Regions from separate parts of the Leuconostoc sp. DB-1 genome, predicted to be linked through region 1. Evidence: riboswitches for the same ligand, from Rfam matches in the RefSeq annotation. Region 1 holds a riboswitch; each other region holds the start of a gene.
The links. Region 1 has a riboswitch for thiamine pyrophosphate ahead of HFP47_RS03540 (acetylornithine deacetylase). Riboswitches for the same ligand answer to the same signal wherever they lie in the genome.
Positions count from the first base shown of each region.

Region 1 (11,314 bases):
TGATGATACTTTTTGATCAGTTGCTTATCGCGACTCCGAATTTTTTTATATTCTTCATAGGATTGTGCCAATTCATTGTTTGGATTAAGTTCCGTTGGTGTACCAAATTGCTGGAATTCTGTTGGATTAATTGGGTTGATGGCATATTTAACAAAACCATTTTCTAAATTAATGCCTTCTGGAATGTATTCAAGTTGACGTTGCTGCATGGTTAAAAGAAAACCTAATAAATTCTCTACATTTGCCAATTGCGCAGTCAATTTTGAATCACTTTTTGTGGAGTGGGCATCAGTTACCTTCTGGGCTAGTTCTGAATAATTAAGACGTGCATTGTTGGCATTAAGCGCAATATTTTCTACGAAGAAATGCAAAGCAAATCTATACAGTGTACTTTTACCAAACTGTCCATTTGTAGACCTTGGATTTCTTTCAGCCCAATGCTTCATTTGTTGAAAGTACCATTCTTCGTCCCGCGAATTTTTGATATTAATTGTCTTTCCTTGTTTTGCAAAAATTTCCTCATCAATGTCGAATTCTTGTAAAATTTTGTCGATAAACTTTAGTTCTGATTTAACATCCAAAGGAATATCTTCGGGTAAAGTTGTATCATACTTTTTATTCAAAACATTTCTTCTTTTGATGAGCGCCTTCATTTGACTTGTTTTGAATTCTATTGCATCTTTCATTTATTCACTCCTTTCAGCATTACCGTTTAAGTAGTTGATTGTCCAGCCATCTTGAACGTTAAAAACATAGACATTAAATTTCAAAGTCTTGTCATTTGACTGTGCCATCATGTGAACACCGCGGGGAACTAACTCAACATTTTTGTAAATTGGTGCGACTTGATAACGAACATAATTATTTTTTGATTGATGCAAATAATCCGCAATTTCTGTTTCGTAAGTCACCATACTTTTAGCATTGACACGACTGTCTGCGTTCAACTGTCGTGTCCCCGTGATCAAATTTTTGGCTTCATTGTTTAGACCAGTAAATTGATACCCAATCAGATGACTACGGTTGTATAACCAGTCTGTAGTATTCGTTCCCGTCTTAATGGCATGGTAACCTGGCGTTTTGATTGTTAATCGTTCACGGGCTTGATACTTTTGAGAGGGGGGCATCAATTTTAGGTTAAGCAACGCATTAGCAACTTGTGGTCTGCCTAACCAATCTAATGACGAAAGTTTTTGCCAGCCACCCTGTCTAATTTGTAAATCATCTTGTGTAAATGTTGGTTGATTATGATTGACTTCAACAACTGTTTGACCAGTGTATTTCAAGTTAACTAGCTCATCATTTTGTGTTGGAGAGCTACTTTGTTTATCAATATTAATCAGTTGTGATTGCGAACCTAGTGCAACAATTTTTTGCAAAATCGACACACGGTTTAAATAGACAATACCTATCAATATGACAATGCCAAATAGAATTCTTCTTGCAAATCGACCACGTTTATAATTTTTCATTTGAACCTCTTCTGCTTATTCAAACTCATCAAAGTCAATCGACTTTGGCAAATTTTTTTCCTGAGGGCGAGCGTTTTTTTGAATTCGTTCTACCTCATCATTTAGGTCTGGAAAATACATTTCAAGTCTTGCTAGAATTATTTTAAACATTTCACCAATGGCAATTGTATTGTCATTTAATCCGTGCACAACATTATTGTTAGCCATGATTAAATCATCGAGATAAGTATGCAATATTTTTGCTGCGCTATCTTCTTCAATTTGGCGCGCATAGTTAGTTATCAACTCTCTCAACAAGTCATTTGATGTAACGCCCTCCCGTTTGGCACGTTTTTCGATTACGTCTAATACGTCTGGATTCAATCCACGTATATCTTTTCTAACTGTATCCATGAAAACTCCTAAATATATTTTGATAATTGTGAACAGGTTAAGAGGGAATGGCGGTACGCAGTACCTTAGCCCCGCCGTGCGGGCATTCCAGTGGCGGTAAGGATTTATTTTGTCTGTACCCTTTCTGTACCTTATCTGTACCCTTTCTGTACCCAGGTTTTGTTATAAAAAATAGCCCATTAGGGAAATTTCTTTAACTATTTAGAATTACAAATCTGTTGTTTTTGGTAACAATGATTTGCCATCTTCAACTTGCTTTTTCGTCCTTTGATATTGAGTAATATTTGTCTTAGCACGTTGAATATTTTTTTGTGCATCACTGATTTGTGTTCTTATTTGTGTAATGGCATAGCGAGCATTATCAATGCTAGCTTGAGTATCTGAGTCATCAGACTGGGCGAGTATTTTTTGATACTTTTTGATGGAAGCCTGTTGTTGATCAATGGCTTTTTGATATTCAACAATCGCGTGCGTATTCTTTGAAACCAGTTTTTGTTGTGCCGAAATTTTGGCATCACTTTCGCTAACTTCAAGTTCCTTTTGGCTGGCAAATGTCAGAGAATTTGACTTAGAAACTTTGTCACGATTGATGATGAATTTGCCGCTTGCGGTATTACTTTTTGCGTTAGTTTTCTTTGCACTTGAACTATCAGCAACTACGCTACTTGGCGCTTCGACTGTGGCAGTATTGATGCTTTTATCATGAGCTGTTAATGTTACAGCATTGAAGTTATGACTCAAGTTTTTAAATTGGACCACGAGTGTATTATTTGATGTTGGCACGACACGACCTGTCACTTGATTGCCACCATGATCGGTCATAGCAGTGAATTTAATTTTGCTAATATCAACCAAATCTTGATCAGAAACAGCTCCGTCAGAGATTGTATAATGCAGTTCCAAAACACCATTATTTTTATTAAAAACACTTTTTGTTAGACTAGCGGTTTTGTTCAAAGTGCCAAATGAAACTGGTGTATTTAACTCCGTACTTGGCAAATTTGAGGGGCGTGGTGTAATATTAACCATCACGGTTGTACTAAAAGCTATCAGGATAAACAGACTAAATATTGCAATTAAATTGCGCCGCTGATGTTCCAAAAACCAAGTACCGAAGCGACTAAATCTTTGAAAGATATTTCTAAATTTATCAGCTATTGTGATTATTGCAGTCATTGTCCTACCCCTCTACATACTCAAATGCATTGCTGTTAAAGTCAGGATATGGTGGCAAATCCTTATCTGTCACATCACTATTTTTACTGTCAGCAACTTGTGTTTGAACAGCTACTTTTTCTGATGACGTATTAGATTTATAGATGCGGAATTGTGTCACTTGATTTTGCATAGCATAAATTTTTTGACCAGTATTTTTATCGGTGTAGTTGTGATTGCGCATCACAAATTCAACCTCAACTACTTGACCAACATCAGTCACATAATCACGAATCAATTCTGCAGTTTTGTTAAAAGCAACATAATCAATGTAAGTTGCTTTGCCATCTTTTAAATCATTAATGGCTAATTTGAAGTAGGCAATCTTGGTTTCATTTTCACCTCTTACAGTGAAGTTTACATCACGAACTAAACGTCCTACGTGGTGATTAATTTGCATAATAATTTCTCCTTTTTTGATCCAGTAAATTAATAATCGGTGTCAGTTGTTTGGCTAAATAGTCTTGGATATTAGTTGGTAGTTTAAACACGGGGATTTGGTTACCAGCTTCAGAATAATGAATGCCTTTCAGGACTGTACAACCGACATAATGATTACCTAAGCAATCGTCAAACAACTCACCTTTGACTTTCATCTCACTTGATTTTAAGCAGACAAAGGCTTGCTTTTTTGTTGGTTGAACGAGATTATTTTTTAATTCTTTAACGAGAATAACGACATATTTGGTTTGTTGTAGTTCTTGTAAACTTTTCTCATCCAACAGCGTTAACTGTCTGACTTTCATAATCTCTCCCTTTCGTTCTTGCAGCTTCATGAAATGGTAAATGATACCGTTCCATTAAGTTTTTGATAGCCTTAATTGATTGATAAGAGGTACGGTATAACCTCACTGCGCCATCACTTTCTAATTCATGATTTTCAATTGCTTTGATCACTTTTCGGCTGAGTTCACCTGATGAGTTAGCCACAAAAAGTATGTCTGCGTTGAAAAAGTCTACTGCAATAAATACGTTGTATTGGTTTGCCATTTTGTCTCTCCTCTCTCCAATTTAAAGTTAAAATCCTGATGCTAATTGACTTGTTGTGATTGCAATCTTCAAACGATTTTCAAAGCCACTAGTGAAATATTTGCCATATTGGCTGATATCAATCAGATGGTCGTGCATGTAATCTACTTGTTTGTAACCAACGCTCAAAAGGAACTGCTTGATGGCAGCCACACCTTGTAATTGCTTTTGCAAAGTCAAAACAGAATTACCTTTTTCAAGTTCGGTCGTCAAAAAGTGATATCCACGATCAAGAGCACGAACGACAATTTCTGCTTGTTGGGGTTCATTCAAAAGTAAATCAGGAATCAGACTTTGGACTACACTTCTTAATTCAGGATTGGTTTGAATAATTTTGCCGATTGCGATAAATGATTGTTGAGATTTTTGTGAATTGTTATTATCAGTTACTTCATCCTCATCAAAAGAATTGGTTTCAGTTTCACTCAAATTAGTCTCACTTGACTGTCGTTTTGACTGTTCTTGAGCTGTCGTTTTGGAAGTTCTTGACCTGTCATTTTGACAGGTCCGGACCTGTCGTTTTGACAGTTCCTTGTCCCCCAAGGGACTAACCCTGTGGATAACTTCAAAATCAACATTTATGTTGCCAACGTAAAGTCTGTTTGGTTTATTTAACCCTTGTCGTTCTTCTTCAAGGAGCCCAAAATCTGCTAGTTCTTTTTTTAAACTAATGACTTTTTTCTCGCCAACACTAAGGATTGTTTGTAGGTCACTGTTTTTGTAAATCAAGTAAACATCACCATTTTTATCAATCCAATTATTCTTAATTGACAACAAGAAACGATCATGCAGAATTGCATAAGCCATTTTTGTTTCAAGTTTCATGTCGGCATAGAATTCATTTTCGAACAGTGCTTTTGGAATTTTGTAGAATCGTTCGTTAGTTTCGACTTGATTTCTACTAACCCGTTCCATTTTCCTGGGTGTATCTTGGTCATTTATCATCAGCAGTCCCCTCTAATGTCGCAACAATCTCTTCAAACGAAATATCCATGATTTTGTAAAACTTTATGAACGTCGTCAGTTTCGGATTATAACTTGGATCAGTTTCAGCTTTTGAAATCGTAGCCGTTGATAATTCTCCTTTTGATTTCACAGCTAATTCCAATTGTGTTAGTCTTTTTCTTTCCCGATAGGCTTTTACAATTGACCCAAAAGAATGTCTCATTTTGTTTCTTTCTCCCTTGTTTTAGTTGTCAATTTTCATTGATTTTATTACTAATAATTAACCGTCATGAAGACGGTTTTTAACAACTTCTTAATTTTTAGGCTTTTTTTAAGCAAAAAAATAAGCCCACACAGGGCTTATCAGCTTTTAAAATAACGAATATTACTAAAGCGTTACTTTATGAAAAATTATTGACTTTAGATTTCTTTAACAATCGTGAAACCCTTTGTGCGCCAACGTTTTACAAGCCTCTGTTACGTTAGATTTTGCACGGTACACTAAAAGACGAACGAGTTTATATTGAGATGTCAAGAAAAATAAAAGCAGCTATTTAAAATTATACACTATTTAAATTGGTGTTCTGAGTACTGCTAGTAAGATTTCATTCCTAATATTTGGTACCATGCTTGAATGCCATCATTCTAGCATGATCAAAGTAGTAATAACAACAACATGGTTATTACTACTCGGGCACCAATTCACTTGATTATTAAATGGACAATGTGGCTCATGCTACTAACATGATTCACAGTTACTACTTTATTTTATTGACACTCGGTTTTGTTCCATGTAGCAAATCATTAGATTCAGCAGAACATAATGATTGTTGATATTTAGACCCTGTAAGTGGCTTTTAATAAATAAAGGATCAAATTATAAAAAGCACAGCCCACAAAGCTGTGCTATTTATCTGTGTTTGTTTACTACACAAGCCATTTTTCTTCTTGATAAGCCATTTCCCAAAAAAGCACTTCATATCGCAGAGCGTTTTTAAAAATATTCATTAAGTGTGTTCGTTGGTCAACGGTTTGTTTTGCTGTTATACTATCAAACTTTTGAATTAGCCATTTAGTCAATGCGCTAAATTCAGGTGAGCTATACATCTCGATCCATTGACTATAAAGTACGTGTTTGGAACCTGGCGAGTGAGATAAGCTTTTGCCAATTGCTTCATAGCCCCACATACAAGGCAACAATGCTGCCAAGAGTTCTGCTTGTCCGCCAGTTTGAGAAACTGACAATAAATAATTTGTATATGCCAAAGTTGTTGGGGCTGGCTGTGCTGATGCCAAAGTTTCCTTACTAATGTTAAATTGGGCAGCATATTGCCGATGAAGCGCCATTTCATCCGTTAAGGTTGAATGAAGAATCGTTGAAAATTGCGTCATGCTCTCTAGGTCTGTACTTTTAAGCGCACCTAGGGCAAATATTTTGGCATAATCAATAAGATAAACATAATCTTGTATCATATAATATTTGAATTTCTCCACGGGTAAAGTACCCTCACCAATTTCTTGAACAAATGGATGTTTTAAATTAGCTTGCCAAACATCGCTAAGTTCTGTAAGAATTTCTTGACTAAATACCATTATTACTCCTTTTTAGTATGTGTCCACTCCGCAATAAAATGTGCTAAAGATTGACTGTACCGCACCAAACGCTCAATTGAAATGCTTTCATCAACAGCATGCGCATTATTTAAATCACCCGGACCATAAATGGCAGCCGGAATGTGCGCATCACCAAACCAGCCACCATCAGTGACACTGGTCGAAAAAGAGATGTTAGTCCTAGTTCCAAATGTAATCTGGTGTGACTTTAATAGTGATTGAACTGCAGCGTGGTTTTCATCTATTTCTAGTGCTGGGAAAATTTCACCTCGATCTTCAATCATAGAACTTCCGCCCCATTCAAAAATAGGTAAGTGATTTTGTAACCATGGATCGGCTTGCGCTAAACGAGTTACAAAGGATTCAATTTCTTTAGTGACAGATTGATAGGTTTCATTGGGATAAAAATGGACTGTTATCCATAAACGCGCTTCATCTGCTACGAAGGCTGCATGTCGTCCACCCTCAATCACTGCTGGATTAATCGTATTTGTACCAGCAGGAAACCCTGGGTACACCTTATTTATTGCCCAGTCACGTTCTAGCTCTTGTAAACCAATAATTATCTTGGCCATCTTCTCAATAGCGCTTGCTGCTCGCAAACCACCACCAGCATGAATCATTTTACGACGTAAGCCATCGTGATACGTTTGATCACTTTTAATTGTTATCCATCCCGTGATAACACCGCCTTGCCCTTGAACCTCTAAGTCACTTGAGTCTGTTACGAGTGCAAAGTCTGCTGTATAACCATGATCAATGGTTGATTTTGTGCCAGCTTCACCAACTTCCTCACCAATAACGGATTCAAATAATACTTTCCCTGGTAAAGAAATGTTTTGGTCATGTAAAGTTTTTAAGGCGAACAATGCCGCTGCTAGTCCACCCTTCATATCTGATACACCACGACCAATTAATCGATCATCCTGAATAACAGCCTCAAAAGGTGAAAAAGACCATTGCTCATCAGGGTTTAACGAGGCAACGTCAATATGTCCATTAATAATCAAGCTCTGATATGTCGAATCACCGTTTTTGGTTCCAACCACAATGTCATCGTTGTCATATAATGCCCATTGATCAATATCAAATCCTAAAGGCCGTAAGTAATCAGCAACAAAATTTTGAGCCTCACGTGTGTTACGTGCTGGTGGCGCTGGGGTCTCAAAAGCAACCAACTGCTTTACCAATTCTAATAAATCATCTTGCTGCGACGCAATTTGTTGAGTAACTTTTGTTAAATCCATGCTTTACCTCCACAAAAAAAGCACTTTTGCCAGCGGACAAAAGTGCTCAAAAATTGCTTTAAATATGTATTGCTAACAAGTTACTGTTGTATCACACAATTCACTTTCCTCCGCTGGCATTATCCATCTCAGGTTCAAAGGGTTCTTCTCAGCCAATTGGCGCCCCTAGTTATTTACTATTCAATTATTAACCGAGTATATCTTATTTTGCAACCTCTGTCAAAAGACACGCGTAATTACTTACATGAACCTTTGTCTATGTTTTACGGTTACGATGGTGTAATTGAGCATGATCTTGGGAACTGGAATAGCTCCTTTCACTATGACTTCAAAAATTGTTTTTTGCCGTAAGCGTTTTATAAATGCCGCCAAAGAATAATCCAACTGTGAACCCAGAAACAATACCATAAAAAATGTTGAAATTCATCTGAGTGTAAAGTACTGGATGGATAGCGAGAATAACGTTTAAAATATATTTTACTAGAAAATTGGTTAGCATAATAACTAAAGGTAAGGCACTACCCTCTTGAATTAATTGACCATCTTCAACATAAAAAGATCGTCGCATATAAAGTAAGTAACTGAACAAAAATCCTAAAATCAATGCCACCAGGTAAAAACTCAGCAAAGTATTTGGAGAAGCAAATTTGTTTACTACTGTATTTAGACCCCAAATAACGAAAATAAAAGGCATTATGATTGATCTTCCAATAGAAGCAGGACTGTCATTTATTAATGAGGTACCTCGTTTAATTAGTATAATTAAAACAACCCATACCCAGAACGGTGTGTTGTTAATGATTTCGAAAATAAATTTTAGTATATCAGCCATGATGATACTTCCCTTCTTTACATAAATTTTGGTTAGTATGAAATGACAATTTACACAACAAACCGGATCAACAAAATTTCTACATTAGAAATATCTTTCAACACTCAATATCATACTGAAAAATATAACTGTTGAGATAAGAATTACGACAAGAGGTAAAATACTTGACGACAGGTCAGTGTGTAAATGTAAGTGGTGACCATTTATATGTAAGGGAAAAAATCATCATCTATCTGGAGGGGAAAGTCAAAGGATTATACAATTGTCTCGTCCTCAAAAATCATTCACAAAATTTTTTTATCGTTCTTTCAAAAGTGAACATCGTATTTAATTCTTAAGCCAGTTATTCATTTTCTAAATGAAAGTGCTTAGCAACACAAAAATATAAATTATGTTAAACTCACATATAGTAAGGTATGTTCAAAAATGAGCCTAATTTGAGGAAATAAAAAATGAAAATATTTGTTATTGGTGCTAATGGTCGTGTTGGTCAAGAGTTAATCAAGCACCTGATTAATCAACATCACGAAATTATAGCTGGATCACGAAACCCCGAAAGGACAATGAAACACAAAAATATCACTGCGATCAATTTTGATTTACATGATGATATTGAAACCTTATCTCAAAAAGTTGAAGACATTGACGCAATTTATTTTGTAGCCGGATCGCGCAATAAAGACTTGTTACAAACAGATGCTTTTGGTGCAGTCAAGTCAATGAATATAGCTGAATCGAATGGTGTTTCTAGATATATCATGCTGAGCTCAGCATATTCACTTGAACCTAATAAATGGCATAATCCAGCAATGGCTGATTTGATGAATTATAATATCGCTAAATTTTTTGCGGATAATTATCTTGTGAAACAAACGAAACTTAATTATACGATTTTACAAGCAACTGCACTCGTAGACATACCAGGAACCAATAAAATTAGCTTGAATGATAAGGCGCTAACGAAGAATTCAATTCAAAATGTTGGCGCAACATTAGCGGACATTTTGAATCACAATTCAACAATAAATCAAGTTATAAAAATGAGTGATGGTGATACACCTATATTTGAAGCTTTAGAAAGCATCTAATAAGTCATGAAGTCTTTGATATAAGTGGATGCCCAACATAAAAATGTAATATGCCCAATACAAAAAAGCTCATCCATCCGGACGAGCTTTTTTACTTGTATCAATTAATGCCTCAACGGCTAATACAAAGGACGAATTAATAGAAACACCGAATTATAGATCAGTCAATCTTAATATTAGTACTTGATTGTTCAGTTGCTTTCTTAGGCAATTCAACGCGCAATTCGCCATTTGCGAATTTTGCTGTAATCTTGCTTGAGTCCACCCCTGGCAAATAGTAAGCACGGGACACAGATCCGTAGGTCCGTTCACTCTGCAAAATATTACCGTCATGATCAGTGTGATCCTTGAATTCATCACGTTTAGCACTAATCAAAAGTTGGTCATTCTTGTAATCAATGTTGATGTCGTCTTTGTTTACCCCAGCTAATTCTGCAGTAACGGTGAAACGATCGTCTTTCTCAATCACATCAGTCTTGATCGACTTTGGTAGTAAACGTTGATCGGACCAAGGATGCATAGCCTGATTCATAAAATCAAAAATATCATCAGAACTAAAACGTTGCATTAAATTGTTTGACATATTTACACCTCCATCAAATTTTTTATGTCTACAACTATGTTATAGTATCGTCTATAAATTTTGTCAAATGATACATACTAGTTAGCATTATAGATTGGATTGGTGGTGGCAAGGTATAAACAAAATGCATTTAAACATCAAAAAGTATCTTGTTAGAAACTGTACTTATTGTCATTACTGTCTTTAATATATTTTGAAATTAGTCCCTCTGATTCCAAATACTCACGGAATGGGACGAGTTCCTGCGCTTCGTATTTTTCTTTATAAGCATTAACAGTTTCTGCACTATACAAACTTTTATCTAACTTCAATGTTTCAACAGGGATTGGACGATCCTTAGTGATTTTTGCATCAATCACCACGACACGGCCTTTACCATAATAGCTAAGCGCTTCCTGAACGACGCGATCAATATCTTCAATGCGACTTACTGTCAATCCAATCGCCCCTTGGGCTTCGGCTATTTTGGCATAATCAACATCTGTAAAGTCAACGCCGAAGTTGTAGGTGTTAGTATCTTCGTACTTATTTTTGATGAAGCCATATTCCGTATTGGTAAAGACAACATTGATGACTGGTAAGTTGTAGCGAACATTTGTCACAACATCTGGATATGTCATTGAAAAGGCACCATCACCTATCAAATTCCAAACTTGACGATCTGGATAAGTGTTCTTGGCACCAATACCTCCCGGTAGACCAATACCCATTGACGCAAACAATGGTGACGTGCGCCACATATTTTTAGGTGTCATGTGCAAATGACGAACTGATAGCTGTGTTACGTTACCAACATCAATTGAGAAAATAGCGTTATCTGCTGCATGCTCATTAATTGCATTATAAACTTGGTAAGCTTGTAGGTCGCCCTCGGTCTTTTTTTCAAGTTTGGTCAT
Region 1 is NZ_JABFNJ010000001.1:756,433-767,746, reverse strand. It holds gene HFP47_RS03590 (hypothetical protein) at 1-686, opposite strand, end outside; gene HFP47_RS03585 (DNA/RNA non-specific endonuclease) at 687-1,472, opposite strand; gene HFP47_RS03580 (ribbon-helix-helix protein, CopG family) at 1,488-1,865, opposite strand; gene HFP47_RS03575 (hypothetical protein) at 2,073-3,041, opposite strand; gene HFP47_RS03570 (single-stranded DNA-binding protein) at 3,046-3,480, opposite strand; gene HFP47_RS03565 (hypothetical protein) at 3,470-3,826, opposite strand; gene HFP47_RS03560 (hypothetical protein) at 3,795-4,070, opposite strand; gene HFP47_RS03555 (replication initiator protein A) at 4,098-5,054, opposite strand; gene HFP47_RS03550 (helix-turn-helix transcriptional regulator) at 5,044-5,277, opposite strand; gene tenA (thiaminase II) at 5,982-6,647, opposite strand; gene HFP47_RS03540 (acetylornithine deacetylase) at 6,650-7,915, opposite strand; TPP riboswitch at 8,004-8,092, opposite strand; gene HFP47_RS03535 (DUF6622 family protein) at 8,244-8,747, opposite strand; gene HFP47_RS03530 (NAD(P)-binding oxidoreductase) at 9,200-9,835, shown strand; gene HFP47_RS03525 (Hsp20/alpha crystallin family protein) at 9,996-10,418, opposite strand; gene spxB (pyruvate oxidase) at 10,571-11,314, opposite strand, start outside.

Region 2 (11,314 bases), 430 kb from region 1:
TCGGCTTGAACGTTCCTAACATTGTTTTGGATCAAACAACGGGTGAATATCGCGTTTCACACCGCGTTTCACCTTCTGGTGTTTACAACGGCAAGCAAGTTATTGATAAAAGTAACAATGACACTCGTTCATAATGAACGGGTTTTTTTGTTTAAAGGCAAAAACTAATTACCTATGATTAAAATAAAAGAAGCCGCGGTTGATTCCGTGCAGCGCGCTCGTGAAATGATATCACGTGGGGCCAATCGTATTGAATTAAATTCACGACTTGATTTAGGTGGCATTACACCTGATACTAAAAAAATTATTGATACATTAGCAATTGCTAATGAGTTACCTGTTGTTATCATGGTTCGCCCACGTGGTGGTGATTTTGAATATAGTAGTAGTGAAGTCGAACAAATGTTGGATACCATGCAAATAATTGCTGATGTTGGCGGTGAGATAGTCACTTTTGGTGCTGTCTCCGCCGATGAACTAGACTTTGATAGTATGTCTATTTTAATTGGTTGCGCTCATAAATTGCATTTACAAGTTGTCATGCATATGGCATTTGATCAAATCGCAAACCATAAACAACAAAATGCGATGAATTGGCTATCTGACCATGGTGTCAAGCGGATACTAACTCATGGTGGTCCACTGTCAGTACCAATCATGCAGTCACTGCCCCATTTGCAAACACTAGTCAACAGCGCCCCAGCAAATTTAACCATTTTACCTGGTGGCGGTGTAACAAAAATGAATGCTGAAGCCATAGCTAATATTCTAGGCGTTAATGAGACCCATGGCACACAAATTGTTTAATTTTTAGCACGATACGATTTTAAAATCAAGGAGAGCTATGATGGATAACAAAAAAATAATTGTTGTTGGTGGGACAGGTTTTGTTGGTCAGGGTATCTTATCAGCTTTGAACAACAAGGACTTTGAATTGCATAGTTTATCACGGCACCAATTCAGTCCCACTGACGCAACTGACCAAGTCACTTACCACGCTGCTGATTTAAATAAGCCTGGAGAATGGCAAGATTTGCTCAGAGAAGCGGATTGGGTTGTCGATGCTGTAGGAATATTGCTACCCAACCCTTTCAAACATATTAATTACCAAAACAGTAGCGTTCAGCCCGCGCAAAGACTCTTGGATGTTCTTGCGACAACGCACCAAACTAAGTTTTTGTTTGTATCCGCCAATGCGACACCTTTCTTTTTAAATGCCTATTTGCGGGCCAAATTAACCGTAGAGCACTCGGCTAAAGCTCTATTAAACGACAGAGCTTATAATGTTTATCCTGGTATTGTCTATGATAAATCAAGAATTTATTCTTATATTCCCGCTATTATTCTTGTAACCCTGCAACGCATTCTTGGATTAAAATTTTTACAGCGTTATCGTCCTGTAAGTCGCAAAACCTTTGCTATAGAAGTTGAAAATATTTTAAATGGCAAGGAAAGCGCCCTATTGAAACGAAATATAAAAATAAAATAACTGCTGAAAAAGCGTTCGACTAAATCATTTAGCCGAACGCTTTTTATTATCTATAACTTGATTTTTAATGAACATAGACCGTTACTACCGTAACAACACCGAAAATTACACCTGGTATATTAGCTAGAATAACAGGCCAATCCTTATAGGTCTTTAGCCAGCCATAAGTCACCCACAAAGTTGCATTGACCGTGGCACACAATGGTTGAAGTACCGATACAGGATTTCCGGATAGATTAGCTGTAATCTGTGGAATATAAGAAATATACATCAAACAACAAAATACTACCGCTACCTTACTTAACAGTTTCAGAAATCTAATTCTCTCTTGACTAACTTCTTTTCTTGACTCTTTCGGGACGTAATTGTCGTAATTCATTGGGTTCCTTTCATATGTAAATACAATGTTTTCATTATAACATTATGTGATTTTTATGTAAAATACGCCACAAATATTGCTTTTTATTTTAGGATGAATGCTATGTTCGTCACATTCAAAAATTTAATTTAAAATGATTCTTGATTTTTGAATTCAGAACGTTGTATAATGAAAACAGATTAGAATTGTTCTAACAAAGAAAAGGAGAAATTATGACTACAAATTTTATTGATTCAGAAATAACAGATTTCAAAGTGAATGCATACCACGATGGTGATTTCACAGAAGTAACTAAGCAAGATACCTTAGGTAAATGGGGTGTTTATTTCTTCTATCCTGCCGACTTCTCATTTGTTTGCCCCACTGAATTGGGTGACTTAGCTGATCACTACGCTGACTTCCAAAATATTAATGCTGAAATTTATTCTGTATCTGAAGACAGCGAGTTTGTTCACAAGGCTTGGGCAGAAGCTACGGATACAATTGCTAAAGTAAAGTATCCTATGTTGGCTGATCCAGCTGGTAAGTTGGCTCGTTTCTTTAATGTTTTAGACGAAGATGCAGGCTTGGCTTTCCGTGCAACTTTCATTGTTGATCCTGAAGGAAAAATTCAGTCATATACCATCAACAACATGGGTATTGGCCGTAATGCTGAAGAAATCTTACGTACACTTGAAGCTGCACAATTCGTTGCTGAACATGGTGACCGTGTCTGCCCTGCCAATTGGCACCCTGGTGAAGACACAATTGCTCCGAGCTTAGACTTAGTTGGTAAAATTTAGAGGTTACGCAATGACTGAACCACATATTTATGACACGATTATTATAGGTGGCGGACCTGCTGGTTTATCAGCCGGTATTTACGCTGGCCGTTCAACAATGGATACCTTAATTATTGAAGGTGACCAAATTGGTGGGCAAGTCACAACAACCTCAACTGTTGCAAATTATCCTGCTGTTGAAACAATTGATGGTACAGCATTAGTCAATAGAATGCACCAACAGGCAAAAAGTTTTGGTGTTCAATTCGTTTTTGATACCGTGACTGATTACAATTTTAGTGATGAGGTCATAAAAACAGTTACTGGTAAAAAAGATACTTACCATGCACGTAGCATCATCATTGCTACAGGTGCTGAACCTCATCAAGTTGGTTTCCAAGGTGAGCAAGATTTTCGAGGCCGTGGTGTGGCCTATTGCTCAACTTGTGATGGTGAATTATTTAGTGGATTAGAAGTATTCGTCATCGGTGGTGGCTATGCTGCTGCTGAAGAAGCTGATTACCTCACAAGATTTGCACGTCACGTCACCATTGTGATGCGATCTAATGACTTTACTTGCCCGCCACTAACTGCTGATCGTGCACGCCTCAACGCCAATATCACCATTTGGCCAAACACAGAAATTCAAACGGTGGCTGGTCAAAACTACTTAACTGATGCAACCTTTATTAACAACAAAACAAGTGAGCAAACTACTTACCATGTTGCTGATGGTGATAATACATTTGGTATTTTTGTTTACGTAGGCACAGATCCGCAAACAAAAATGTTCCAACATGATATTATGTTGGATGAGCACAAATATATTGTGACTGATTCCCAGGGTCAAACGAATATTCCGGGGGTGTTTGCTGCTGGGGATATCATTTCTAAGCCACTTAGACAAATCGTCACGGCGGCTTCTGATGGTGCCAATGCCGCTACTAGTGCAGAGCTATTTGTGTCAGAACAAAAGCACAGGCTTAATATTCCGGTTAACCGTTCCGCAGTGTCCGCTCCAAAAACTGACGTTACTAAAGGACCTACAAGTACTATTGATGCAACTGATCATTCTGCCCTTCCTACTCACACTGGACAGTGGTTCGCAAAAGAAATTATACAAGCCTTACAACCTATTTTTGATAAACTTACGCAAGATGTTACCCTGCATCAATTGACAGACGACTCATCAAAAAGTCATGAACTTTCCTCATTTTTGGAAGAGTTTAGCCAACTAAGTAGCCACCTGAAATTTAAAATGGAACCTACTAGTACTGAACTAGAAAGCAAATATCATGTTCACCATATGCCAAACTTTAGATTGCTTACTGACAATGATGAAGATACTGGAATTCAATTTAGTGGTATTCCTACCGGACATGAGTTAAATTCTCTAGTTCTAGCGCTCTATAATATTGCTGGGCCTGGTCAAACAATTGATACAGAGCTTGTCCAACGTATACAGCGTTTACCAAAAATAGATCTGAATATTGGTGTGTCATTAACTTGTCATTTTTGTCCAGATGTTGTGGCTGCTTGCCAACACATTGCCGCAATTAATGATAATGTAACTGCCGAAATGATTGACTTGCAATTATTCCCTGAACTACGCGAATCATATCATATCATGAGTGTACCCGCGATGATTATTAATAATAGCGATAATGTTATTTTTGGTAGCCAATCACTGGAAGAAATCGTTTCCGCCATCGAGACAAGCAGCCCCTTGCCTGTCCATTGATTTAAATCAAAAAAAACAAACTACTCCAGGTTAAGTAGTTTGTTTTTTTATGCATACGAATATTAGAAGTGAGCCAACTCCGCTATTATTACGTGATACAATTAAAGAATGATAAATTAAACAAATAAAACGTTTGTAACTATGATATAAATATTTTCTCGGCTGCAACAAATGATAAAAGGAAGTACACAGAATGCCCTTAGATGGACTATTTACGCACGCGATTGTGCATGAACTAAATGATTTAATTACAGGTGGCCGCATCACCAAGGTGCACCAACCTTATCCAAATGAAATTGTACTCGTGGTCCGTAATAATGGGCAGAATTATCCGCTCCTACTGAGTGCTCATCCCAGCTACGCACGTGCCCAAATCACACGTATTCCCTACGAAAACCCGCAAACTGCACCAAACTTCGTAATGTTTTTACGACGCTATTTAGAAGGCGCTAAATTACAAAAAATTGAGCAAGTTGAAAATGATCGTATCATTAATTTTTACGTTAATGCACGTAATGAATTAGGGGACATACAAGAAATCCGCTTAACCTTAGAGATGATGGGACGCCACTCAAACCTATTTTTAGTTCGTGAAAGTGATGCCCGTATCCTGGAACTAATTAAACATGTTCCTGCCGACCAAAATCGTGTCCGTTCTTTGATTCCTGGTGCAACTTATGTTTTGCCTCCTGCCCAGAATTTGAAGAATCCGTTTACTGCAGGGCTAGATGGTTTAGCTCAAATGATCCTAGATACACCTCTCGAAGAATGGCCTAAATACATTCAAAAAACGTATCAGGGATTCGGAAGAGAATCCGCGGAAGCATTGGCTCGAGCAATTAATCAGGCAGGTGATCAATTAGCGCATGCGCGTGAATGGTTGGCTCATTTTGACCATCTCGCCCCCACACTTTTCACTTCAAAAGATGGTTCTCTTAGCTACTCTGCCTTTGACTGGTTGCAAGACAGCGTGTCACAAGAAGAATTTCCAACGTTAGGCACCATGCTTGACGCCTATTACATCGGAAAAGCTGAAAGAGAACGTGTCAACCAACAAGCCGGTACCCTCGTTCGGGTTGTTAAAAACGAATTGAAAAAAAATACGGCTAAGCGAAAGAAATTATTAAAAACACTTGAAGACGCTGAAAATGCTGATGAGTTAAAAGTCAAAGGCGATTTGTTAATTACCTACCCTCACCTCGTTCAAAAAGGAATGAAAAGCGTATCTATTGAAAATTATTATGATAATAATAATTTACTAGAAATCCCCTTAGATCCTAAACTAAACGGTCTGAAAAATGCTGAAAAATATTTCAACAGATACCGTAAATTACGTACGGCCGTAGATTTTGTTAATGAGCAAATTGCGTTGACCGACGCAGAAATTGATTATTTTAATAATATTGTCGCACAATTAGATGTTGCATCTCCAAAGGACGTAGAAGATATCCGCCTCGAATTAACCGCTGAGGGATACATTCGCGCCAATAAGAAAAATAAACAAAAACCAAAGGTATCAAAACCTGATAAATTCGAAAGTTCCGATGGTACGTTGATTGAAGTTGGTAAAAACAACTTGCAAAACGAACGACTTTCATTAAAACAAGCTGATCGTCGAGATATTTGGTTACACGTCCAAAAAATACCAGGATCACACGTTATTATTCATGATTCTAATCCTTCAGATACAACGCTTATTGAGGCCGCAAAGCTCGCTGCTTACTTCAGCAAGGCGCGTGAATCTGCCAATGTCCCCGTCGATTATTTACCTGCCGGAAAACTGCGCAAACCAAATGGTTCAAAGCCAGGTTTTGTTATTTTTGAAGGACAGCAAACACTATATGTTACGCCCGATGCTAGTTTAGTTTCAAAACTGAAAATAAAATAATAAAAAGACCAAAACAAATGCTTTGGTCTTTTTTTGTTCCTCGAAAAATCTACTTTTTTATAGCTTGGTATAAAATAAATGGTGCTTGTGTTTTTTCATTTAACCAACTCTTATAGTGATACTCTTGTTCTATTTGTTGGATTTGTTCTGCTGAAAAATCTTCTAACTTTGGATACCGAACTGTAATTTCACTAAATCCTGCTCGCTTTAAATTCGTTTCATACATACGATTTGGCCAGTTAAAATCATGCAAAATAAGTTTTTCTTGCGAGTCCAGATTCAACTTTTCAACACGTTCTTCACCATAACTATAAGATTTCCCCGGTTCACCATTTTGAAAAGTTGAAAATGGTACACCCGTGGTATTTGGATTAGTATCTAAAATGATGAAGTGACTGTTTGGTCGCAATGTTCGATAAATTTCCCTCATAATCTTTAAAATTCGTTGTTCAGACTGATTGTTAATAAAAACATAGCACGCAATCGCACCATCTACTGAATTATCAGAGATAAAATCTAAATTATCTTTTTTAACAATTTTATAATCAATTTGCTGATGCTTACGCTCTCTTTTCGCAATTTCAATCATTTTAGCAGACTCGTCAACCGCAACTATATCGGCTGATAGTTGGTTTGCTAAACGCAGCGAAACTTTTCCAGGGCCACATCCATAGTCTAATATTTTCTTTGCTTGAGTCGATTTCAAAATCGACAAAACAAAATTATATCCCAAAACCTGTTCTAATACGTCATTATAGTCGTTAAACTGATTAGCCACGACTTCATCCTTAAATAAATTTTCTGTCATTGGACACCATCCCTCTACTCATTTTCGTTGGCCATCTATTCAGCAAAAGATGTTGATATACTGGCAAAAGATGGTCAAATAACACCTGGTCCACTTCCTCGTGATAATAAATCATTTGGTAAATACTAAATAAGGCCAATATTTGTTGCCAATACGACGATAACTCAGTCTGTTGAATGTCCACCCAATTCATTGTTAATTCTTTTTTTCTCAATTTTTCTTCATAATGCATTAGCTCATGTACCATCGCCCAATTATTTCCTTGTGGCATTTTAGGAGAGATAAATGTTTGATCATTTGATTCATTGAGCACATGCGTCACCCACTGATTATCAGGTTCATAAATATGCATTGTGCCCACGCTATGGTAATATTTTCCAACTTTAAGATTCAACTCTCGTGCCATAAATTCTTGGATAAAGGTGAATGAAAAAATATCACTTACTATGCCTCGAAACGCATCATTTGCTCGCATGTAAGCCACCATATTAAGTTGGTTATTTCTAATTAAGAACTGCAATCCCAATGTGCAAGATACATCTAAATTTTGATTAATTGTTAATTCGTGTGCATCAAATATTTGGATTACCGCTCGTTTCGAATCAGCATCATTTAGCAGTTCTTGTTTAACGTTCTGCCATTGATTTAGGTTTTGTTCCCCAAAATGAAACAGCTTTTTGCCGTATGCCGTACCGGTTAGTATTTGCCCGTCCATTGAATAATCAGGCATTCGTTTATTGTAATAGCTGATGTAAGACAAGCTATTGTTTCCTGTTAGATACCACAATGCCTCCGCAAAATTAAAGATAATATTTGTTTTTCTCGTTTGGCTATATACAATTCTCTGTACGGGATTTTCAATTTTAAAATTAACACCTAATTTTTCCCGACTACTAAATCCTCTGGGCTCATTGAAAAATTCTGCATGATGATATATTTCATTTAGTTCGGCTATATAGGCATCATCAAAGGTTTCATATGTTGTCATTTAACTCAACTCCCTCATTCAACGCTACTTTGACAATACTTTATTGTGTTGTAGATAATTGTCTATCACATTACTTATTTGTGAAAGGCAACTATTCATATCTTCGTAATAGATATACTCTACGTCCCCAATTACACCAAGACCACGTATCAAATATGCATAGTCAACATCATTCTTTAAAAGCAAAATAATCTTTTTATGAAATGCTGACGCCCAGCCAATTTCAATATGGGTACCTGGTGATGCTGGGCTACCCGGAAAAGCCATTAAAATATCACAATTTTTTATGGAATTAAAATCAGCATCTGTACATTGAGTGGGGGTCATCATTTCTAATCCCCAATTCTCTCGTTTGTGCGCATTATCCACAAACATTCCTTTATCTTCTAACACTTGCATTACTTGCTGCAGTGCCTGTGTAGTTTCCGTATTGACTCGATTGTTTTGATTCAAAAGTTGTTTGAAAGGTGCCGCCAAAAAAATACGTTGATTCACAAAATTGCCTCCTAAATTTTCAACACATAGAAAAAGAGCGTTTGCAATAATAACAGTTATATTGCAAACGCTCTTAGATATAGTATGGCTGTTTATATGATTGCAAAAAAATCATATATTCATACTTTCCTACGCTGCTTGCTACAGATCAGGTTCAAAGGGTTCAAAGATTATCTCTTCTCTCTCAGCTTTTTTAAAAGCACCCCTAGTATGTTAATTAATCGACTAATAACAAAATCGAGTGTAACACACTTGTTCAGAAGTATGCAAACAAATTATTTTACCAAATAGTAATTTTAAGACGTTAATTCCCGTTATGACGCGATTATAACCATAAAAGTCAATACCAATACATTAATTGGGTCGTACCAATTAATGTATTGGTATTGACTTTTTAAAAAACAACCTTTACGATGAATATGTAAAAACACGGCTTGATAATGAATTGGTGTTCGCCAGGTTCAGATTAATTATCAATTTATTTCTGAACTTTTCACTATACTTTGCAAAGTTAATTTTATATCTTGCAATATTTTTACGCAATCGTAGCATGCACTTTGTGTATGCGTTGTCACAAATTGGAGGAAGTATCAAATGAATATCGATTCAACAGATTACCTGAACAATTTAGATGCCTACTGGCGAGCTACCAATTATTTGTCAGTTGGACAACTCTATTTGTTAGATAACCCATTGCTTAAGGAAAAGTTAACGGCAAAACAAGTTAAAATTCACCCAATCGGGCACTGGGGCACGATTCCTAGTCAAAACTTTATTTATGCCCATTTAAATCGTGCTATTAATAAATTTAATTTGAATATGTTTTACATTGAGGGGCCTGGCCATGGCGGACAAGTAATGATTTCAAATGCTTATCTTGATGGTAGTTATACCGAAGCATTTCCAGAAATCACACAGGATGAAGCGGGTATGCAGAAAATGTTTAAGCGTTTCTCTTTCCCCGGTGGCGTTGCTTCACATGCTGATCCTAAAGTACCTGGATCGATTCATGAAGGTGGTGCTTTAGGCTATTCTATCTTGCACGGTGCTGGTGCTGTATTGGATAATCCAGACCTCATTGCTGCGGTTGTTGTTGGCGATGGTGAAGCAGAAACAGCACCCCTAGCCACTTCATGGCATGTTAATAAATTTTTGAATCCTAAAAATGATGGTACTGTATTACCAATTTTGAATTTAAATGGCTTCAAGATTGCGAATCCCACAGTTCTCTCTCGAGAATCTGATGAAACACTAACCGAGTATTTCCACAGTCTGGGATGGCACCCTTACTTTGTAAGTTCTTTTGACAAACCGATTATGCAAGTTCATGAAGAAATGGCAAAAACCATGGACACAGTATTTACTGAGATTAAAGACATTAGAGAAAAAGCCGTTCAGCAGACAAATGAAGAGATTACACGACCACTTTGGCCAATGATTGTTTTACGTTCACCTAAAGGCTGGACAGGGCCAAAAACTTGGGATGACAAACCAATTGAAAATTCATTTCGTGCACACCAAATTCCAATTCCTGCTGACCAAAATCATCCTGAATATATACCACAACTGGTTGATTGGTTACAATCTTACAAACCGGATGAATTATTTGATGAAAACGGTCAGTTAACACAATCTATCCAAGAAGTATTACCGAAAAAAGAGCTACGTATGGCCAATAATTCGGTCACCAATGCTGGTATTATCAAACCTTTAATTTTACCTGACATTGACAATTATTTGGTAGAAAATAATCAGCCAGGCAATAACTTAGCTCAAGATGCTATTTTGTTAGGTGACTATTTGCGTGATATCATCAAACTTAATCCTACTAACTTCCGTGGCTTTGGCCCAGATGAAACAGCTTCTAATCGTTTCCAAGACATTTTTGAAACAACTAATCGCCAATGGCTATTACCAATCAAAGAACCTAATGATCAATTCATGGCACCTGAAGGCCGTATTATTGATTCTATGTTATCAGAGCATTATGATGAGGGGATGCTTGAAGCTTATACGCTAACCGGTCGTCATGGATTCTTTGCCAGTTATGAGGTCTTTATTCGTGAAGTTGATGACATGATTGTGCAACATTTTAAGTGGTTGAATCATTCTCATGACGTTTCATGGCGTAAGGACGTGCCGGCATTAAATATTATTGCTGATTCAACTGTTTTCCAACAAGACCATAATGGTTACTCACACCAAGATCCTGGTGTAACAACAATGTTGTATGAAAAGCAACCAGACTTCATTCGCGAGTTCTTCCCAGCGGATGCTAATAGCTTGGTCGCAACATTTGAACATGCTGCGCAAGCAACGCAACAGATTAATTATATTGTGGCCAGCAAACATCCCCGCTTACAGTGGTTCTCACCTACTGAGGCCAAACAGCTTGTTACGCAGGGATTACGTGTCATTGATTGGGCAAGTACTGACAAAGGTGAAAAACCTGATATTATTATTACTTCAGCTGGTTCTGAACCAACGACAGAAAGTTTAGCAGCAATACAAATTTTGCACGAACACATACCATCATTAAAAATACGTTACATCAATGTATTGGATCTATTTAAACTACGGGCCGATGCCAGCTATGGCTTAAGTGATGATGAATTTGATGCTTACTTCACTACTGACACACCAGTATTATTTGCATTCCATGGCTATGAACCAATGATTGAATCTATTTTCTTCAAACGACACAATCACCACTTAGCAGTTCATGGTTACCGAGAAGTTGGTGACATTACAACACCATTTGATAT
Region 2 is NZ_JABFNJ010000001.1:1,183,917-1,195,230, forward strand. It holds gene rpmF (50S ribosomal protein L32) at 1-134, shown strand, start outside; gene HFP47_RS05775 (copper homeostasis protein CutC) at 175-807, shown strand; gene HFP47_RS05780 (NAD(P)-dependent oxidoreductase) at 848-1,489, shown strand; gene HFP47_RS05785 (SemiSWEET family transporter) at 1,554-1,868, opposite strand; gene ahpC (alkyl hydroperoxide reductase subunit C) at 2,081-2,650, shown strand; gene HFP47_RS05795 (FAD-dependent oxidoreductase) at 2,661-4,370, shown strand; gene HFP47_RS05800 (NFACT RNA binding domain-containing protein) at 4,564-6,258, shown strand; gene HFP47_RS05805 (class I SAM-dependent methyltransferase) at 6,308-7,066, opposite strand; gene HFP47_RS05810 (thymidylate synthase) at 7,047-8,054, opposite strand; gene HFP47_RS05815 (nucleoside 2-deoxyribosyltransferase) at 8,079-8,549, opposite strand; TPP riboswitch at 8,659-8,766, opposite strand; gene HFP47_RS05820 (phosphoketolase family protein) at 9,144-11,314, shown strand, end outside.
Region 2: linked by a shared signal. The riboswitch ahead of HFP47_RS05815 (nucleoside 2-deoxyribosyltransferase) and the one ahead of HFP47_RS03540 (acetylornithine deacetylase) in region 1 are both predicted to bind thiamine pyrophosphate.

Region 3 (11,314 bases), 110 kb from region 1:
AAATTGACTTGCAGAAAACTTTGGCGCTACAATGACTTGACAGCCATTAATTCGTGAAGTAACCGTTGATACAATCTGTGCATTGATATGAAACATTGGCATAACAATTAAAGCATGATCGCTTTCTTTAATATTTTGACTTTTTGTAACAGCTTGCGTAGCCAATAATATTTTTTATTAGTGATACCGACTCTTTTGGGTTTTCCAGTTGTCCCAGAAGTATTTAAGATTAAAGCTAGTTGTTGTTCATCATCATCGGCTATTTTCCTTACAGAAGTGCCGTTGAATGAAAAAAAATTTACCAGATGACTTAAAACTTCAAATGATCTTTCTGAAAGTATCTCTTGATTTGCTAATTCCATACGAAGGCGATCACTAACAATCGCTCCAGAATATCGGTAGGCGGTAAATTCACTAAGAATTTCTTTAATGCCTGTCGTTTCGGCAACAGGATGTGCTATAGCACCAATTTCCCATAAGGCTTGTTCGATAATAGTTATCCAAATTGAATTCTCTAATCCAATCAGGACGACATCACCCCTCTGAATATTTTGATTAATAAATTGTTCTCGAAATAAATGGATGGCCTCTTTAGTTTCTTTTCCTGTTAACTTTATTTCACTCTTTACGTCTATTAATTGAATTTCATTTTCGTGTAATTCTAATTGTTTATTCAATCTATCGAGCAATACTGACATATTTTATCTACCACCTTCTTTAGTTTGTCGTGTTCAGCACAGTATCTTTAATTGTGATTTTCTTGTTTATCAACCCTTCTTCGTAAAATAAATTAGCAATACTCTGTTGTTCTTTTAAAACAGCTGAAGTTATACCGGTCATTGTGAAGTCTCTACGTTTTACCATTTTTTCAATAACTGATTGTTTCATGCTTAAAGATTTTGCCAATAGTTTTGAAACCTCGGACTTATTATTGTTAGCCCATTTCATATCTTGAGAAAGATATTTTACGAGATATGATGAAACTTTTTTATTTTTCTTAGCAATAGATTTGGTAGATAATAAAAAGTCACGGTTCTTACTCAACCTTTTTCCAGTCGTCAACACCTTAGCATTTTGAGATACTTCTGCCTGGGCAGTATAAGGATCCCATGTAACCCAAGCATCAATTTTTCCTTGACTAAAGGCTATGCTGGCATCTGTCTGTTTCATGTTAACTAACGTAACGTCACTAGAACTAAGGCCGGCCTTCTTCAACGCGCTAAGAAGCAGATACTGAGAACTAGTTCCTTGAGTATAAGCAATTCGCTTACCCTTTAAATCTGATATTTTAGATAGACTAGAACTTTGAGGTATCAAAATGGCGGATCCACTAGATTTACTTGCACCAACAGCAATATAGGTAATATCCGTTTTTGAGGCCTGTGCTGTGACGGGTGGTGTATCACCAGTGCGCGCGTAGTCAATACTACCACTTGCTAATGCTTGCATCTCAGCAGCACCATCAGCAAATTCGCGATAAACAATTTTGTAGCCTTGTTTTTTCATATTTTTTATAAGTTCACCATGTTGCTTAGCAATATCAATTGGATCACCTTTTTGGTAACCAATCGTAATAGTTTGCAACGTTGTTTTTTTCTCGATTGTTTGTGTATAACCATAAATGGCACAAACAGCCCATAAGAACAAAAAAATAACTAACATTGTTTTTCTAACTAATTGCGTCATTTTATTTCCTCGCTAGCGGATAATATGAAACTTTGAACCGTTTCAGTTGCCTCGGTTGAATAGTTACGATCATTACTCTTGCGAATGCCATCTATAATCAATCCCAAATGCCCGTCTTTAACAGCTACTACTCGATCCCCTAGCTGTACAGCCTCTTGAACATCGTGCGTAATTAGAATAGTTGTTAAGTTGGATTCTTCAACAATCTTGGCAATTAGACGCTGCATCTTTAAACGTGTTAATGCATCTAAGGCCCCCAATGGTTCATCTAACAAGAGAATTTTAGGTCGTGACATAAGCGCCCGAGCGAGTGCGACACGCTGTTTTTGTCCACCAGATAGCTGTTGTGGATATGATGTGCTTTTATCGCCAAGTTCAACCTTTTCGAGAAGTGTTAACGCGTAAGCATTTACATCCTTATTTTTGCTACCAAAAGTAACATTATCTATAACAGTCATCCATGGTAGCAAGCGTGAATCTTGGAACATCACACGAGCAATTTCATTTTTATCTGTTAATGACTTGTTATTAACGCTAATCTGACCAGAAGTTGGCTTTTCTAGGCCTGAAATTAACCTCAAGAGTGTTGTTTTACCACCACCACTTTCCCCTACGAAAGAAACGAACTCACCCTCCTGAATATCAAAATTAATGTTTTTTAGAACTTGTTTTTCCCCATATGTTTTACAGATGTTATCTAATCTTATAACTGAGTTCATATATCTATCCTTTTTGCCAATTTAATAAGATGGTTTCAAAACTTAATGCAATCCAATCAGATACTTTACCAAGAAAAGCATAGATAAGGATACTTAAAAAAATAGTCGGCATATCTAAGAATTGCTGCGCATTTGTTTCCATATAACCAATTCCTGAACTAGACGAAATTGTTTCAGACACAATGAGTGTTGTCCACATAACTCCTAAAGCATAGCGAAAACCCATTAAAATTGAAGGCAATGCACCTGGTATAATAATTTTCATTAACATCTGTTTTTTACTTAGGCCATAGGAAGAACCCATTTCAATTAGGCTCTTATCAATAGAACGTATGCCATGAAAAGTATTGATATAGATAGGAAAAAATACGCCTACCGCGACTAACGAAATTTTTGCACTTTCTCCAATACCCAACCAAATAATAACTAATGGGATTAATGCTAAGTGGGGAATATTTCGAATCATTTGAATTGAGCTATTAAAAAAACGCTGCGCAAATAATGAAACGCCATTAACACTCCCAAATACAAAACCTAATGTGCCGCCAAGCAACAATCCTGAAGTAGCTCTGTACAACGAAATACTCATATTTCGCTGTAATTCACCACTTTGGATTAGTGTGATACATTTACTTATGACCGCTACAGGTGTTGGCAGTAATGACTCATCAATTAAATTAATACTAGTAGTTACTTGCCATGTGACTAATATTGCAATAGGCAGTACGAATGGAATTAATATCTGATTTCCAGTCTTACTCCTGTACTTAATACTTGACATGATCGTTCTCCTAACCTTTTTTGACAAAATACTTACGTTCTACCTAGAATAGATCGTTACTTTTTGTAAGGTAATTCTATTCTTCGTATATTAATTGAAAAACAAAACTGTTCAAAATAACATGCACTTGTAATTTGTGATTTTTACGTCCAGTGAATTAAAAAAGCAAGTAACATCAAAGTTACTTGCTTTTTCATCTATATATACGCTAATTGATACAATGCTTGTTGCAATACTAATTGGCCATTTACTAAATGCTCAGATTTTGTGTTTTCCGAAGGAGAATGACTATTGCCTTTAATACTAGGGACAAAAATCATTGTGGTAGGCACATATTTTGCAATAATTTGAGCATCGTGTCCAGCACCAGAAATAAGCGACTGGTATGCTGAATTATGATATTGCGCAGCCAAAGCACTGTTATTTGCCAATTGATCACTTAATTTAATGGCATTCACATCCGTCATAATCGTCAAAATACTATCATTCAATTCCGTCAGCTCTTTAACAGCTGTGAATGCATCATCTAACCTTTTTTGGCTTTTATGTCTTAAATCTAATGAAAAATCAACTTCACTAGGAATAACATTAGCAGCATTTGGTTGAACTCGTATTTGTCCAATTGTGTATCTCAACGCTACAAATTCATCTAAAACCGCATAAAGCTGATGAATCAATGTGACTGCTTTTTTCATTGCATCACATCTCATATTCATTGGCGTTGTCCCTGCGTGATTAGCAACACCGTAACATTTGATCAATAGCTTTTTCTGACCAACAATATCAGTCACTATCCCGATATCTTGTCTTTTTTTCTCTAATATTGGTCCTTGTTCAATATGCAACTCAATAAAAGCGTGGATCAGACCAGTCACTTTTAATTCAGATGCTAGTTCCTTTAATTGAGTAACAGCATTTTGACGTGCATGATTAAAAGATAAACCTTCATGATCTCTCAGACCGTATACTGTGTCTTCTAACTTATTCATGAGATACCGTGAACCTGTAAAAGCTGTATTAAAACGTGACCCCTCTTCTTCCGAAAATGAAACAGCGATCAATGGTATTTTGGGACGACCAAATTTTTTCATTAATGTGCCAATTGATATCAAACTCGCTAAAGTCCCATAAATACCATCTAACGGACCACCATTAATTACAGTGTCCATGTGTGATCCTGATAATATGAATGCTCTTTGGCCTAGGTTTTTTCTGTTGTTGCATAGACATTTCCAATATCGTCAACAAAGGTGTAAAGACCGTAGTCACTAGCAATCTGCATATACTTTTTTTGCGCTGCCAACCAATTTTCATCATATACACAGCGCGTCACACCATCAAAACTAGTTAAACCAATTTTTTTGAATTCGTTTAGTAAAGATACTATATTTTTCATAAGCGTTCAGTCTCGTTCAGCTTCATATTTCACAAAATTAAAACAAACTAACGACGCCATCAATAATAATGCGGCAACATAAAAACTAATGCTCATACCTTTCGTAACATCAATTAAGAAGCCAGTCATGATTGGTGCAATAATTGATGCAATCATCCCCAAAAAATTATAAATTCCAAATGTCATTGCCAGCTGCGAATTTTTAGCATTAATCTTAATGGTATACAATAGCAAAGGATCTAATGCCATTTTTCCTGTTACCCCATAGACTAGCAAAGACAGTAACAAGACCATATCATTATTAATCGTTACGCCGACAATCAGTGAAATTGCCGACAAAGGAACTAAAATACATATCAATGTCTTAGTATTTTTCAAATAATCATTTATTCTAGCAAACAATAATGCACTTGGAATGGCGATAAACGGCACAATGGATGCTACCCACCCTACATTTGTTCCTGAAATATGCCGATAATCTATCAAGTATAACGGTAACCAAGTAATCATTACAATCTGCCCATAAATTGAAGCAAAAAGCATCAAGTACGTACATGACAAATTACGTGTAAATAGCGCTTTGATGTCGATTGACTTAATTGCAGTCTTAGAATGATTTGGTTTAGTTGATGCATTAAACGGCTTGTCTCGTATAACCAATATATACAGAAGTCCAACGATTACAGTCGGTACGCTGATAGTGATAAATGGGGTAGACCAATGAAAATGAAGCTGTAACACAAGAATACTGGATAATAATGTGCCAAGAATTTGCCCAAAGGCCTGTCCAGAATTAATTAAAGCTGTTCCAAAAGTTAACTTGTTTTTCGGTAATACTTGCGAGGATAATCCATACGATGCGCCATAGAAGCTTCCTTCACCAATACCCCCCATTGCTCTAGTAATTAAGAATAGTCCAATAGTTGTGACTAATCCAGAAAATAAGGTCATCACACCAAAAAATATGAAACCAAGTCCAATAATCCATTTTTTACTAAAGTAGTCTGCTAAGGTAGAAAAAGGCATTTGCACGATGGTATACGTTAAGAAAAACAAGGACGAAATCAAACCCAGTTGGCTATGATTCAAGCCAAATTCTGACTGAATAGCTGGCATAACAGGATTTAATATTGTCCGGTCTGCATATATGAATATCCAACCAAAAAAATTTAATAAAATAATAGTGACCCAACTATTATGCCGTTTATTTATTGGGTCTATCGTATTTTCCATGTGAGTTCCTTTTTGAATTCATCCTAAGCAGGATTACTTACTCCTGTTAGCGTTGAAGACGGTGAAGCAGATCCATCTAATACCCGGCCAGGTTTTGCTAAATAAGCTTTACGCCCGGCATTGATTGCTAATTTGAATGCTTCAGCCATCAAAGGAATATTTCCAGCAGTTGCCATTGCTGTGTTGGCCATAATGGCATCTGCCCCCATCTCCATAGCTTCAGCAGCTTGACTAGGTTTTCCGATACCCGCATCAATTATAATTGGCAAGTCAATCTCATTAATAAGAATTTGAATCAAATCTTTGTTGGACAGGCCCTTGTTGGTTCCAATTGGTGCTCCTAGTGGCATAATTGCCGCCGCTCCCGCATCGGTTAATTGTTTGGCTATGTTTAAGTCGGGCAACATATAAGGCATTACAATAAAGCCCTCTTTGGCCAGAACTTCTGTTGCTTTTAATGTTTCGTAATTATCAGGCATTAAGTATTTTTTATCAGGAATTACTTCTAATTTAATAAAGTCACTACCACTTAATTCACGGGCAATACGAGCAATTCGGATAGTTTCTTCAGCATTTGTGCAGCCTGAAGTATTAGGTAAAATAGTGACATTCTCAGGAATATAGTTTAAAATATTTTCCTTGGCGTCATTGGAACGTCTCAATGCCATTGTTATTATCTGAGCATCAGCATTTTTTACTGCTGAATCAATTAATTCATAGGAATATTTACCGGATCCTAAAATGAATCTTGAAGTGAATGTATGACCACCAATGGTCAAGGTATCAGTATTTTCTTTCATTACTATTAGTTTCTCCTAAATTTATAAAGCCACTTTACCGAGTATTAGCTGTAAAATGACATTTGCTTGATGACCAGCGCACACAAGCACTCTTGGTGCCATCAATCCTTCTACTCCAGCACTAATGTTATCCCCACAGATGTATACATTTTCGCTCTGTTGTCTCGTTTTAATATTATTTGGACTATGAATTCCAGCTAACCCGTTGCCCATAACAAGCGGTTTATTTGGAAAAATTTCACGAGAACTACCTAATAGGACTGCTTTACTATGCGGGTCATCAAATGCCTCACATATGATATCACTATCACCAAATAGAGCTTCAACATTTTGCGACGTGACTCTTTCTTGAATTGTTGAAATTGTAATAAATGGATTGAACTCTAATATGTTTTGTTTTAGCGCAATTACCTTTGGTACATTAATTTGACTCAATTTAAATTGCTGTCGATTCAGGTTACTCAACTCAACAGCATCAAAATCAATCAAAGTCAAATGCCCTACTCCTGCACGCGCTAATGCGATGGCAATATTAGAGCCAAGTCCACCGGCACCTGCAATAGTCACATGGGCCTGTGCAAGTTTTTCTGACGTTCCTGGCACATTGCGTTGTTTCATATCTTCATATACTTCTTGAACGCTGTAACCATCAATATTAATTTTGTGCATAAGACTTCCTTTAACCTCCACCTACAAATGAAATAATTTCAATTTGATCGTCATTATGAATAAAAGTATCTACAAAACGTTCACGTTGTAAAATCTTACCGTTGTGTTCAACTACAATGTTTTCTAAAGCAGCATTTTTGTCATTGAGCAGTTGTGCAATTGTTTTTCCAACGTACTGATTCTCTACAGAGCCATTTATCTTAAGCATTACCTAGGACCACCTTTCTCTAGTTTTTAAAGTACTTGGTCAAGTTCTTTAATCGTGTCGGATACTTTGTCCGCTATATTTTCGGCACACATAATTTCGCTAACCATCGCCACACCATTGATTTCAGTATTTTTAAAGTTGTGAATTGTATGTTCCTTGATACCACCAATTGCAATGACTGGTATGGAGACAGTTCGTGTAATCTCCTTTAAAGTTTCGATTGACGTAGGTTTTGTGATTACCTTGGTCTTAGTTGGATAAATAGCGCCAACTCCTAAATAATCTGCCCCCTCTAGTTCAGCCTGTGTGGCTCTCATGACACTTTTAGCAGACACACCCAAAATTTTTTCTGGACCAATTAAACGTCTTGCGACTGATATCGGTAAGTCATTATCGCCAATATGGACACCAGCAGCATCAACTGCTTGACAGATATCTATTCTGTCATCAATAATCAATGGAATTCTGAATCTGTCAGTAATTTCTTTCACTTTCGTTGCCAGTTCAAAATACTTATGCGTGGTAACCTCCTTTTCTCTTAGCTGAACGATTGTGACACCGTTCTGACATGCTTTTTCAATTCGACCTAAAAACTCTTCATCAGAATAATCGTATCGATTTGTGACTAAATATAGCTTTAGCACCTTAGTTATATTTACATCCATGGGCTCCTTTTCGTAAACCTCCTGATAATATATTTTTGAAATTTTTCAATACACTGAACCTTTTTAAATTTTTCAAATAAAAAAGCTGTTTTTTTTGCGCAAATAGGTACGCAAAAAAACAGCTTAATAAAAAATCTATTAATCACATCTTCCTACGCAGATTTTAATCCGATCAGGTTCAATGGGTATTTCTCAGCCCTCGCGGGCACCCCAGACATACATATATAATTTCATGAATACTATAACATTTATTTTTTGTAAACACAAGAAACAATTGCCTAGTAAATCAAAGTAAACAAAAAGCGCTACCTCCGGAGAGATAGCGGGTAGGTAGATAGATACTACCCAGTTGGTCTTAACTAATATAGCACATTATTGCCAAGCTTGCAATAATTCATTAATTGTCAGCTGCCCAGGAGCACTTCCTTGTGTCCCATCAAGTACTGCAAAGGTCATTTCTGACCCATATTGATATCCCTCGATACGGCTACGTTTACCTATCTCTCCCATGCTCATCGTGATTAATGGTTGCGAAATATTGACGTTCTTAGTTGTTTGCAATAGGTAATCAACGTCTTTTTCGGATTCAGGCATGACAGCCAATTTGATAATATCTGCTGAAGTATCAGCCATATCACTGATTAAAGCTGGCAAATTTTTAGGGGTAGATTCAAAATCGTGGTATGACAGTAATACTGGAACATTGGCTTTATTGGCTGCGTCCATAATACTTTGTCGTATCGGCTCATCTAATGTATATTCAACATCAACAGCTGCAAACGGAAACCCCGAATGTAAAGCAGTAATCATAAAAGTGGCATACTCGGTTGGGCTCATTTCACCACGGCCACCTTGTGTAACCGTACGATATGTTAACAACACCGGAAAACCACCAATACTATTAAACACCGTACCAGTTAACTCTTTAATAATTTGAACATTTATTTGTGGCCAATTAGCCATGAATTCTTGCTTGGCATTATCAATTTCTGACAACATTTTCGCTTCTGTCATGGCAGAAACGTCTTTTTGCGCCAATTCACTTTGTGCCCCAACCTTAACTTGTTGCCACATAACCGCCTGACTAAAGTCATCTGCGATGTAATCTGCCCGCCATTCAACAATGTCTGGATTTTGTTGTTGTAGTTTTTGAGCGAACGGACTAATTTTGTCCGTAGGTCCTAAAGTTAGGGGGACTGCTATAATCGGTTTATTCGTACTGCTAGGTATGTTTAATAGTTCTCTTAATGTCATAGGACTCTATAGACGATCCAAACCATCTGAGGCTTTAATTGTTGCCTAATTTGGTATTTTTCGTCACTACTTTCAGGTAATTTTTTGAATTGTTCTTCAGAAACAATTGTAAACCGATTTTGTTCTTTTATAAAGCTCTGTAATGCAACAATTTTACTTGGTGCAAACATCACTGACGGCCCCCAAGCATTATCTAAATTCACAGAGGTTAAATATCTTTTCATTAAGCCTTCTGTGGCCGCATGGACTATTGCTACATTTCGCTCAAATTGGGTATTTTCAATCACACTCATCGTCATTAAGGGTAGCGAAAATGTTTTTTCAATTGCAAGCTGTGACCAATTTAAATAATTAAAGTCGGCCCAATTTAAATCTGGTTCCTGATTAGACTTAAATGCAACTGGTAAAATTATTTTATCCCCTTTATAGTCACTTAGATGTAATAAAACTTCTTCAAAACTATTGTGCAAAATTAGGGTTTCGTCCGTTAAATAATATTGTGCTGCCTGTTCAGAATCTGTGCCACTTGGTCCTAATGTGTGAAGTTTCATAAATCACCTATTTAATTGCCTATTCTCTTTGTCAATGGCAGCCTGCATCAAAATGGTCATAATACCATCAATCATGTCATCTGTGATATCTACAGAAGTACTAAAATCTGATTTCAATTCCTTACGTAACTTTAACATACGATCCTGTTGAATCGTTGGTATACCAAATTTTTCTTTATAACGAGCCACTGCTTCAACAATCTGAAAACGTTCCGAAATAATTTTAAAAATTTGACGATCAAATGCATCTATCTGTGAACGCAATTGTAGTAGTGCTAGTTCATCCTCATTAGCGCTAAATAAGGCAATAATCTCAGCTGCAATACGCGCCGGTGTTTTACCAACTGTTTCTACGGTGAAATTGGCAACTTCTTCGTACTTTGGGTCACGTTCCTGCCATAATGCAAAGAATTCCGCCGTCGATTTTTCTTGAAGTAACGGGCGCTGTCCTTCAAGAATTAAGCGGCCAATAGTACTTTCTAAATTGCCATGTAAATAAATAATTGTCGCTGGAGAATGGCGAAGAATTTCTAAGTTTTCTGGTCGTTCCACTACACCCCCGCCCGTGGCAACAACACCATCAAATGTTTGTACATTATTTAAAACTTTGGTTTCTAACTCACGGAAGCCGGCTTCGCCACGTTCTTCAAAAATTTCTGCGATTGATTTACCGGCAGCACGTTCAATTTCAGAATCAATATCTACGAACTTTGAATGATGTTGCCGAGCAATTTCCTTACCCACAGTCGTTTTCCCAGCACCCATAAACCCAATAAGCATTAATGTATCTGGTTCTTTAATCATAATTTTCTCACTTTAACAATAAATTTTTTCTTGACTCCTGTGCTGACGAAATTAAAGTCATCAAAGTTGATGCATCATTATCTTCAATTGCTTGAGAAAATAATTGTAATTGCTCGATTATCAAGGACTGACTAGTTAATATTGCTTCTTTGTTGCTTAACAATACATCAGTCCATAACTTTGGATCACTTTCCGCTATGCGTGTCATATCTTTGAAGCCACCAGCAACATACTGTCCAAATGTCGTTGAATCGCCCAGCTGGTTAGTGGCAGTATTCATTAATGCAAAAGACATAATATGCGGTATATCACTAATTACAGCCATCAGCTCATCGTGTTTCTTGACTGAAATTGGCATAAATTTAGCGGCAATCGGTTCAAGAATTTCCTGCAACCTACGAGCATTAGAAATTGAACTTGAAATTAAGAAATAAGGCACATCTTGATACAATTTTTCATTTGCCCACTCAACACCGCTCCGATGAGTACCGGCCATAGCATGCCCACCAACGAAATGAATATTTTTTGGTGTCAAAACTGCTTCAGCC
Region 3 is NZ_JABFNJ010000001.1:867,930-879,243, forward strand. It holds gene HFP47_RS04095 (AMP-binding protein) at 1-165, opposite strand, end outside; gene HFP47_RS04100 (AMP-binding protein) at 108-698, opposite strand; gene HFP47_RS04105 (aliphatic sulfonate ABC transporter substrate-binding protein) at 718-1,686, opposite strand; gene HFP47_RS04110 (ABC transporter ATP-binding protein) at 1,683-2,405, opposite strand; gene HFP47_RS04115 (ABC transporter permease subunit) at 2,410-3,186, opposite strand; gene HFP47_RS04120 (hydantoinase/carbamoylase family amidase) at 3,384-4,355, opposite strand; gene HFP47_RS10660 (hypothetical protein) at 4,388-4,582, opposite strand; gene HFP47_RS04125 (MFS transporter) at 4,589-5,815, opposite strand; gene HFP47_RS04130 (thiazole synthase) at 5,839-6,615, opposite strand; gene thiF (sulfur carrier protein ThiS adenylyltransferase ThiF) at 6,637-7,284, opposite strand; gene thiS (sulfur carrier protein ThiS) at 7,295-7,492, opposite strand; gene thiE (thiamine phosphate synthase) at 7,519-8,157, opposite strand; TPP riboswitch at 8,290-8,380, opposite strand; gene HFP47_RS04150 (type I 3-dehydroquinate dehydratase) at 8,530-9,411, opposite strand; gene HFP47_RS04155 (hypothetical protein) at 9,408-9,962, opposite strand; gene HFP47_RS04160 (shikimate kinase) at 9,966-10,766, opposite strand; gene HFP47_RS04165 (prephenate dehydrogenase/arogenate dehydrogenase family protein) at 10,774-11,314, opposite strand, start outside.
Region 3: linked by a shared signal. The riboswitch ahead of thiE (thiamine phosphate synthase) and the one ahead of HFP47_RS03540 (acetylornithine deacetylase) in region 1 are both predicted to bind thiamine pyrophosphate.